Regions from separate parts of the Marinicrinis sediminis genome, predicted to be linked through region 3. Evidence: riboswitches for the same ligand, from Rfam matches in the RefSeq annotation. Region 3 holds a riboswitch; each other region holds the start of a gene.

Region 1 (3,210 bases), on a different contig from region 3:
TCATTTCAATGCCGTTTGCCTCCAGCGCTTCGACCTCTTTGCGCAGTGCAAGGGCAATCTGATTCGCCACTTGTTCAGATGACAGGTCATTTCGGACAAAAGACCAGTTTAAAATCGTCACCGGACCCGTCAGCATACCTTTTACCGGCCTGGACGTTATCGACTGGGCAAACTGCGTTTCCTTCACCGTCATTGCTTCTGTAAACGCCACATCACCATAAATAATCGGTGGTTTCACACAGCGTGAGCCGTAAGATTGGACCCAGCCATTTTTCGTAAACACAAAGCCAGCCAGCTTCTCACCAAAAAATTCCACCATGTCCGTTCGTTCAAACTCGCCATGTACGAGCACATCCAGTCCGATTTCCTCTTGTGTCCGGATACAAGCTTCAATCTGTTCATTCACAAACGCCTCATACTGATCATCACGCCATTCCCCTTTGCGCCATAGTCGTCTGGCCCGTCTGACTTCCGGCGTTTGAGGAAAACTGCCAATCGTGGTAGTCGGCAGAGTCGGCAGTTGCCATTTTTCGGCCTGGAGTCGATGACGTACTGCAAATGAAGCAGATCTTGTCACGTGACGTACATCCAGTCCTGCCAGTTCTGCTGCTGTATCTGGTCGATGGCGTCCTGCCAGAGATCTGAATTGCTGCAAAGCTTCCTTTGATTCCCATAGTGGTTTTTCCACCGAAGAAGTCCCCTTGTTGCATGCATCTCTGAGGATGTTCAACTCTTGCAGTTTTTCGCGGGCTCCGGCCAGTGCTCCCTGGATCATCGGCTCCAGCGCGTCTTCATTTCGAGTCGTTACCGGCACATGGAGCAGACTGCAAGAAGGCTGGAGGATCACCTTGTCTTTCGGTACATGATTGCAGATCGTTTCGATCCATTTCAGCTTCTCTGTGAGGTCTGCTCTCCAAATGTTGCGACCATCGATCAGACCTGCGCCCAGCCATTTATCCTGCGGCCATGCGATTTCTTTCAATGCCTGTAGATGAACGCCTCGATCATGAATAAAATCGAGTCCCACGCCATGCACAGGCAACTGCAGCAAATCATGCAAGTTGTCCACGGCTTCAAAATACGTTTGCAGCATCACTTGAATGCCCGGTACTTGCGTGGCGATGGCTTCATAAATCTCACGAACATACGCCTGATCCGCCACCGAAGATTCCCATACCAGACATGGCTCATCGATCTGCACCCATTTAACCCCTTCCGCCTCCAATTGACGGAGCATTTCCACATACACCGGGAGAAATGAAGAGATTTTTTGACTGAAAGAATCCGCTGCATATCCCTTGCTCAGTTTCAAAAATGAATACAACCCTACGATGACAGGCTTCCCTTCCACCCCTGCGCGTGCCTTGGCAAATCGATACGCCTGAAGTGGCTTATTCTCGGCAAGATAAGGCTCTCCTTCTCCAATTTCCGGAACCAGATAATGATAATTGGTATTCATCCATTTTGTCATTTCACAGGCAGTAGCCTGTTCATTTCCTCTGGCCATCGCAAAATACGTGTCCAGCGTAACCGCTCCGCCCGGATGTCCAAACCTTTTCGGCACCATGCCAAACATAACAGCCATATCCAGCATATGATCATAATACGTAAAGTCGCCAACCGGAATCAGATCGATTCCGCCCTGCACAGACTCCATCAGATGCCTCTGTTGAATCCGCTCCATTTCGAAGCGAAACTCAGATTCATCCCACTTTCCGGCCCAGAACTGCTCCAGCGCTTTCTTCCATTCTCTTTGCTCTCCTATTCTCGGAAATCCCAGGTGACTCGTTATCATGGATTGATTGCTCAACGCTTTCCCCTCCTGTTGTTTACTTTCTCCTGCTCATGGCTCACACATGATCTATCTTTGTTTTTTTCATCCTCATGTTGATATGTTTCATTTTCTTTCAGTCACTCTCTGGCACTTGCTCGCTTCCTACTCTTTATTTTCCCTAACAAAAAAGCGCCTTTCCCCCGTACTGGCAAGGGAAAGACGCTCGTCACAAACACGTACAAATTCACGACCAACCGGATACAAAATGGCATCCAGCGGTTGCGATCGTCTAACACCTCCCTATCTCCCGTAGGTTAAATATCAGTGTTGTTGAAACAGGCAGGTCTCCTGGCTAACGGCATTCGATCATCAGCACCTTCCCAGTGGGTGAGCACCAGTGGCATTATCGCTGTGAAACAACCGTTTACAGTGGCGGGACCGCGTCGGATTTGAACCGAACTTCCCTTTTAAGCGAATCCGTCAGCAAGCATCTGCTCCTGAACGTTTCGCACCTGTTCCCGAATATGCAATTATTAAGTCTAGTAAACAGGTATGATTATACGGAATAATCAGACAATACGCAAGCCCCTCTTTCAATCTTTTGGAATGATACACTCACAAGAATCAAGAAAATATTGAACATTCATAAGATCATAGGCTTTCTCTCGAGCTGGAATGATTGCGTTTTCCGTACCAGTAAATACCGCTTACTCTCTTGTCGTCTATCGATTATGATGAAACTATCCGAACATAAGGAGCTGACAGCATGAGGAAATGGCGAAGGACCATGGCCGGAATAACGGCAAGTTTAATGCTATTGTCTTCCACCGCACACGCAGGTACATACACCGTTCAAGCCGGTGATTCACTATGGAAAATTTCCACCGCTTATTCGATCAGCCTGAACGAACTGATGACGCGCAACAACCTTCATTCTACCACCATTTATCCCGGTCAAATCTTGCAGGTGCCAGGACCAGACACCTATCAGGTACAGACGAATGAAACGATGTGGACCATTAGTCAAAAATTCAACATTTCTTTGTCTGCACTCATTCAGGCCAATCCTCAGATTGCTAACCCGAATCAAATCTGGGCTGGATTGACCCTTAACTTGCCGGAAGGAACCTACGTTCCGCATACAGCAAACCAATCCGCATGGAAGAAACCAGCCGCTTACGCTGACGGACAATTTCCGCTGGCAGCAGGTTCCTATCAGACACCTCTCGTCCACAACTACGAGGATGGGCGATCCTGGTCACCTGATGGACACGCGACCCGTAAGCATGAAGGGGTTGACCTGTTTGCCGATAAGGGGACTCCCGTCTATAGTGCGATGGCTGGTGAGATCATCAGCTTTGGCTGGAATACGTACGGAGGCTGGAGAGTGACGATTCGTACCGATGCCACAACGGCCTTTTATTACGCTCACTTGA
Region 2 (3,210 bases), on a different contig from region 3:
ATCAGTCCCACACCTACATAAGGAACCAGGACAAAGGTAAACGACCACCCGCGCATCGCCAAACTGCCCAGCAGCCAAAATACAATCTCATTGATCACCTGATCGGATAACGACACCATGAACGATACGAGCGATCCCAGGAAAGCCTGTACCACCACCCCCGACAGAATGAGCGTTTCCAGCTGCAACTTGCCCTGGACGTTCGCCAGTCTCCATACGATCCACAGGCTGATGAGACCGGAGGCAAAAGCAGCAACTGGTATCGTCCACATACCTAGCCACACATGATGCAGACCGAACAGGATGAGAAAGGAAGCGCCCACTGCAGAACCTGAAGCAACCCCCAGCGTATACGGGTCTGCAAGTGGATTGCGCAGTACACCCTGAAAGCCTGCTCCCGCCAGTGACAGGCAAGCTCCGGTCAGGATCGCCAGTATTACCCTTGGCAGGCGCACTTTCAAAATAATCTGCTCAGACGAGGCGGGCCAGTCGGGTTCCACTCCGTCTCCGATGACGGGTAAGCTATGTATTAGAATTTTCCACACCTGCCATAGGGGCAATTGAGCCGTACCCATGGACAGACTGACCACAGCGGAAAGAAGGAGAAGCAGCAACCCTGCTCCTCCCCATACCGCTACCTTTCGTTTCATTCAAACACCAGATCTGGATAGATCCCTTTGGCTATCGCCAGCAAACCTTGTGTGACACGGGGTCCCGGACGAGAGATCAAATCTCCTTCAATGCCGATGAGCGCATCGTCCTGAATCGCTTGAATCGCGTCCCATCCACTGCGTTTTCGAATCATTTGCGCCAGCGTCTCGCCAGACTCTTCATCGGTTACGCCCAGGTTATATAAGATGACTTCAGGATTATCCTGAATGATCTTCTCTTCGTTGATCTGGTTCCAGCCTTCCATGTCTGCGGCGATGTTGATGCCGCCAGCCAGCGTGATCAACTCATGCATGAACTCGCCCTGTCCGACTGTCCAGCCTTTAGAAAATTCGATATATACCTTCTTCCTGTCTTCCGGTTTCACTGTACTGACTGCGTCCTGAACAAGCTGTATGTCTGCCTTCATTTCCTCCACTAACGCAGCAGCCTCCGCCTGTCTGTTGGTGATCTTGCCAATCGTCTCGATATGTGTGAGGATATCCCCGATATGATTGGGCTCGAACTTGAACAGTTTGAGATCACGACTGCGCAGCTGATCCACGACCTGCTGTTTCATGGAAATGCCCGTAATAACCAAATCAGGCTCCGCGGCGATGATCGCTTCCTCGTTTGGCTTCACAACCCCGCCGACCTTTGGCTTGTCCAGCGCTTCTGACGGGTAATTGTCATAATCCGATACGCCTACCACCTGATCTTCCAGACCAAGGGCAAATAAAATTTCGGTCTCAGACGGCGAAGTGGAAACGATACGCTGCGGCGCCTGATCGAACGTGAAGCTTTCCCCTGTCGCATCCTGCAATGTAAGCGGATAGATCGTCTGACTGCTCGCTTCCTCTTCTGCAGTTGTACCTTCCGCCTCCTGAGCTGGCTGCTCATTCTCCGAAGCTTCCACGTTGTTACTGCCCGTCTCCTGATTCACCTGATTCCCGCAGGCCACCAAACTCAAAGCCAACAAAAGTGCAATTAAACTTGTCCATCCTTTTTTCATTCTGGTTTCTTTCCTTTCTCCATTTCAGATTTGAGAGATGCTGAGGACGTTGAATGCCATACAGCATCGAAATGTCTGCTAGGATCAACCAAAAAGATCTCGTAAATTACGAAACAAACCTCATGAACAACCACATAGACCTTATAAAACAACGAAAAAGCCCCCCGTTTCCGCAGAAACAGAGGGCAGCATAAGGCGGGCATATAGATGGTATTGCCAGTCTGGCAACAAAAGACACGTTTATCCCGTCACAGCCGATCCTTTTCCGCGAAGGATTTCGTTGGCTATAGCCGAATAGGCAGGTCTCCTGGCTTACGGGTTGTACGAACTTCCTCCCCTTCCCGCTTCAACATGAATGAAACAGTGGGCTTGCGAGGTTGTCCCCGATTTACAGTGGCGGGACCGCGCCGGAATTGCACCGACTTCCCTTTTAACCTTGTCATTGACTGACAAGGCACCTACTGGCTGTATGTATTCAATTCGATCAGTCCAATCTCTCTGTTAGCATTATAGCTTAACATCTGGCAGAAATGAAGAGATAATTTGACAGTCATTCATCCAAAGATTGATAAAAATAAAGGATCATGGTGAAAAGTGTCGAATATGGACAGGAATACATAATGGAAGGATTGAAAAGTTTGAGAAATGCTAGGTCTAGAAGAGCCAATATGGTGAGAAGGAAAATATATGATGAATTTGTGGAATTTCTCCGTTCTAAACCATGATAAATACGGGGGTTTTAGGTGTTATTTGTAAATTATACATTATTACTGGAAGCATGATTAGAAGATTTTGAGGAACTGTTGTGGAATAGCATAATTCATATTTTTAAGCTAGTGATTTATTATTCATAATTATTAATAGTGGGATGTGAAAATGTGGAAGGAAAATATTACAAAAAGAATAGTGAAACGATCGAAAAATTAAAATATGATTTAAGATATTATTGTAATCAAAATAATTTAGAAACTCAAGAATTAGATCATCCAGAAAAGGGATGGGTATTTCAATTGAAAAAAAGTAGTAAGATTACACTTGGTATTTCATCTCGGGCAGTAACTGTGATTATTCAAAATATTAATGATGATATGGTTAAAATATCAACCGGTAATATTAAGTGGGCATCTAAAGTTACTGGGGGATTAGTTGCAATATTCAGTCCATTGGCATTGATTGCATTTCCAGTTCTCGTATCTACTTGTGTAGGTTTGGTTAAACAAAATAATATGTTAAAACAAATAGAACAATTTATAGAAAATCGCATGACTCTAATTGATAATTAAAATAAATGCTTCTTCGCCATACTGCATGGCTAATGTCTGTTTACTAGAAAATATGTCAATACTGCCTTGTATATCAGAATGAGGCGGGATGAAAAATGTGGGCATCAGCAAGCAGTAAGGATAATTTAATTTTGGATATGTTTAAAATTGCTCTTCAAATTAAAGATCCGTGGCAATTCGTACATATAGAGTTTGATGATCAGGATCAAGCTTGGCATTTGTTCATTGACTTTAAGCGCGGGGCAAAATTTTTATGTCCCTCCTGGG
Region 3 (3,210 bases):
CGCATCCTGCCCGGCCTGAATCATGTCCGGTGCCTGTACGGAAGTCAGTCCGGTTCCGATATTGTAATAGACGTACAACTGATCCCCATCTTGCAAATGGAAATCGGCCATCGCCAGAAACTGATTGCCTGGCAGCCACTCTCCACTACGCTCAATCGCGTAATTCCAGCCGTCGTAGCCGCCATATGTCCCTTGCTCCAAGCCATTGATCATGGTCACGTAAGCACCGAAGGAGGAATCCTGGATGGTATACGGCCAATTCTCCAGCTTCAACGCATCCTGCAACGCCTCCAGTGCCTCTACTGCCTCAACCTCACTGGTTGCCGACCATAGCTGCGGACCAGAGATATGCACCACGACATCTGCCTCAGCCAGCCCTTCATACAGTCCTGGCTGCTCCTGCAGATACAGGGTGTAGGCCGTGAGAGCCAAAAACGCCTGTTCGGTGGCCATGTCATTACCGACTTCTCCCTGAACGTGTGCATATTGTCCCGAATCGGTACGGTAAGACAACAGCTGTTCGATCAGACTGACGCCGTCTCGTGAAAAGCGCTCACCAGCCGGATCTATGCCGACGGAAGCCAGGCCAATCACAGCCTGGGCAATACTTTCCGAAGCGGTCTTGTTCTGGAATCCGTCTGCCAGCCATTGCTCATCCAGCCACTGTACACCGCGATCCATCGCGTCCTGTACGCCCGCATAGGCATCGAACCCGCTGAGCGCGGACAAGGCCATCCCGGTCATATCCGGATCACTGTCTCCGTCTACGGTCAAGGACCAGCCGCCATCTTCATGCTGCGCCTGTACCAGCCAGTAGACCAGTTTCTCCACGTTCCAGTCCAGCTGTTCAGAAGTGGCCATCTCCGGGTAGCCCATGGCTTGCAGGGCTATCAGGGCATACATGACCCCGTTTGTCCCCTGTTTCGTCATCCCTTCGTGCGACAGCAGATCCTTCAGCAACGGATAGCCGTATACCTGTTCGTCCTCCCAGCCGCTAGCAACTAGGGCAATCAGGGTTTTCTCCAGATCCGTTACCAGCCGATACTGGCCTCGTTTCTCAACCACAGATGCAAGGATATGTGCCTGATAATTCGAAGGCAGCGTGTATCCGGCACGTACGAGTCCTGCTGCGGCCCATGGCGAAAGCGGCTCCTTTTTCTCCAGCATACCCGCCACTTGTGCCAGGCTTTCCTCTACCTGCTTGTGTACGGATGCGGCTGACTGATCAGAAGCCGCTCCGATTGCAGCGGTGGACAGGGTGCTGATCATCAGCAACATGACCATCCAGCCTGCTATCATTTTTTGAAATGCGTGTGTTCTCATCCTTTGTTTCCCCTCTCTCCATTGTGCTGCCTCAAAAAGACATAAAAAAAACTTCTCCTGTGCGGGAGAAGAATGTTCATCCAATATGCAGTGGCCGCGCGTTTGGAACAAAGATCCTCACGCTCTAACCGTCACCTGTCACGGATTGAACACCCTCCTATTCCTCGTAGGATTTGCTGGTGTTGCATACACAAGGCAGGTCTCCTGACTCAAGCATCATCGTTCTGCTGCTGTCTTCCCGCTTCAACCAGTTTGTTGAAACAGTGACGTGCATGCAGCGAACTGCTCTATTACAGTGGCGGGACCGTGTCGGATTTTCACCGAACTTCCCTTTTAAGCGCAATGATGCAATCCGGAGGATCACATATTTGCGGCACCTTGTCTATTTGGCTATGAATCTAGCATTTTCGTTTATCTTGATCTTGACTTGTCTCATCGTAGCATGGACTGTGCTATTTGTCCAACTCCTGCCTGATCCGTGCATGTACACGATCCGGAAGCTCCGCAGACTCTTCCTTGGTCAATTCTGCCGTTTCGATCGGAGGGGTGAAGATCACTTCTACCTGCTGATGCTTGTTCAGCTTTCCATCCTGCAGCAGCCGATAAGAATTCTTGATTACGACCGGTACAACGGGCGCTTTGGCTTTCAAGGCAAGCTTGAAGCTGCCCGCTTTGAAATCTTTCAATTCACCCGTCTTGCTCCGCGTTCCCTCAGGGAAAATAATCATATTATAGCCGTCTCGCAAAACCTGAGCCCCTTCGTTAATCGCTTTCAAGGATTGCCTCGGGTTGCTTCGATCCATGAAGATACAATGGATATAGCTCATCCAGTTCCCGATAATCGGCATTTTTTCGAGTTCCTTCTTGGCAATAAAACCGGATGGTGCCGGTACCGCGTGCATAATAATCGGGATATCAAAGATGGCCTGGTGATTGCTGACAAACAAGACGGATTGATCCTTCGGGACGTGTTCCAGCCCCTTCACGACGACCTCTGACTGAATCAGTTTGAATATATAACGGGACCAGTCCTTGGACTGACGATAGGCAACGGCTGTGCTGCCCGCGATGTCTCCCTTTTTACTTAATCGTTTCGCTTTGAAATAGTTCGGCAATGTCGTCACCATATAACCGGAAAAGCGAGCAAGATAGAGCAGGTTTTTCAGTTTCAAAACAAGACTCCTCTCTGGTTCTTAAGCCTGATACCAGAACTATTATACTGTACTCCCTACCGGTTGAAAAGAGGAAGTGTCTTCTGGCAGCTTGATGATAAAGTGGGTTCCGATGTTCTTCTGGCTCAGTACCTCGATCTTTCCGTTCATCGCCTTGATAATCTGGAAGCAGACCATCAGACCCAGGCCCGTACCGTTTTCCTTGGTGGTGTAAAAGGGCATGCCCAGCCTTTTGACTTCCTCCGGACTGAGTCCAATCCCGCTGTCCTGAATCTCGATCCAGATCTTGTCTTCCTTCCGATAGGCGGTGATATGCACGGCTTCCCCTTCCGGACTGGCTTCGATGGCGTTCTTGATCAAGTTGATCAGCACCTGATTCAGCTTCTCAGGTATGCCGGAAACGAGCATTTTCTCTTCTACTTCATAGGTAATAGAGATATTATTCAGCATGGCGAAGGAGGAGATAATCTCCATGACGGACTGAATCTGTTCGCCGATATTGATCTTTTCTTGCTTCTCCAGTCTCGGTCTGGCGAGGGTCAAGTAATCATTGATAATACTTTCAGCCCGGTCCAGCTCCTGAATCATCAGCTTCAAATATACCTTTTTACTGTCCGGCACGAAGGCTTCCCTATCAAAAATTTGCATAAAACCGCGAACAACCGTCATCGGATTGCGAATTTCATGGGCGACGGATGCCGCCAGGTGACCGATA

What was found. A riboswitch is a leader RNA that binds a small molecule or an ion and turns the genes downstream of it on or off. The one in region 3 is predicted to bind cobalamin.
Region 1: linked by a shared signal. The riboswitch ahead of metE (5-methyltetrahydropteroyltriglutamate--homocysteine S-methyltransferase) and the one ahead of ACFSUC_RS05650 (S-layer homology domain-containing protein) in region 3 are both predicted to bind cobalamin.
Region 2: linked by a shared signal. The riboswitch ahead of ACFSUC_RS01615 (ABC transporter substrate-binding protein) and the one ahead of ACFSUC_RS05650 (S-layer homology domain-containing protein) in region 3 are both predicted to bind cobalamin.

The regions. Positions count from the first base shown of each region.
Region 1 covers NZ_JBHUMM010000043.1:674,186-677,395, reverse strand. Annotated here, with positions in the region: gene metE (5-methyltetrahydropteroyltriglutamate--homocysteine S-methyltransferase) at 1-1,795, opposite strand, end outside; cobalamin riboswitch at 2,096-2,305, opposite strand; gene ACFSUC_RS16865 (LysM peptidoglycan-binding domain-containing protein) at 2,541-3,210, shown strand, end outside.
Region 2 covers NZ_JBHUMM010000001.1:336,749-339,958, forward strand. Annotated here, with positions in the region: gene ACFSUC_RS01610 (FecCD family ABC transporter permease) at 1-650, opposite strand, end outside; gene ACFSUC_RS01615 (ABC transporter substrate-binding protein) at 647-1,660, opposite strand; cobalamin riboswitch at 1,941-2,136, opposite strand; gene ACFSUC_RS01620 (hypothetical protein) at 2,539-2,943, shown strand.
Region 3 covers NZ_JBHUMM010000009.1:26,151-29,360, reverse strand. Annotated here, with positions in the region: gene ACFSUC_RS05650 (S-layer homology domain-containing protein) at 1-1,323, opposite strand, end outside; cobalamin riboswitch at 1,501-1,719, opposite strand; gene ACFSUC_RS05645 (lysophospholipid acyltransferase family protein) at 1,776-2,495, opposite strand; gene ACFSUC_RS05640 (ATP-binding protein) at 2,538-3,210, opposite strand, start outside.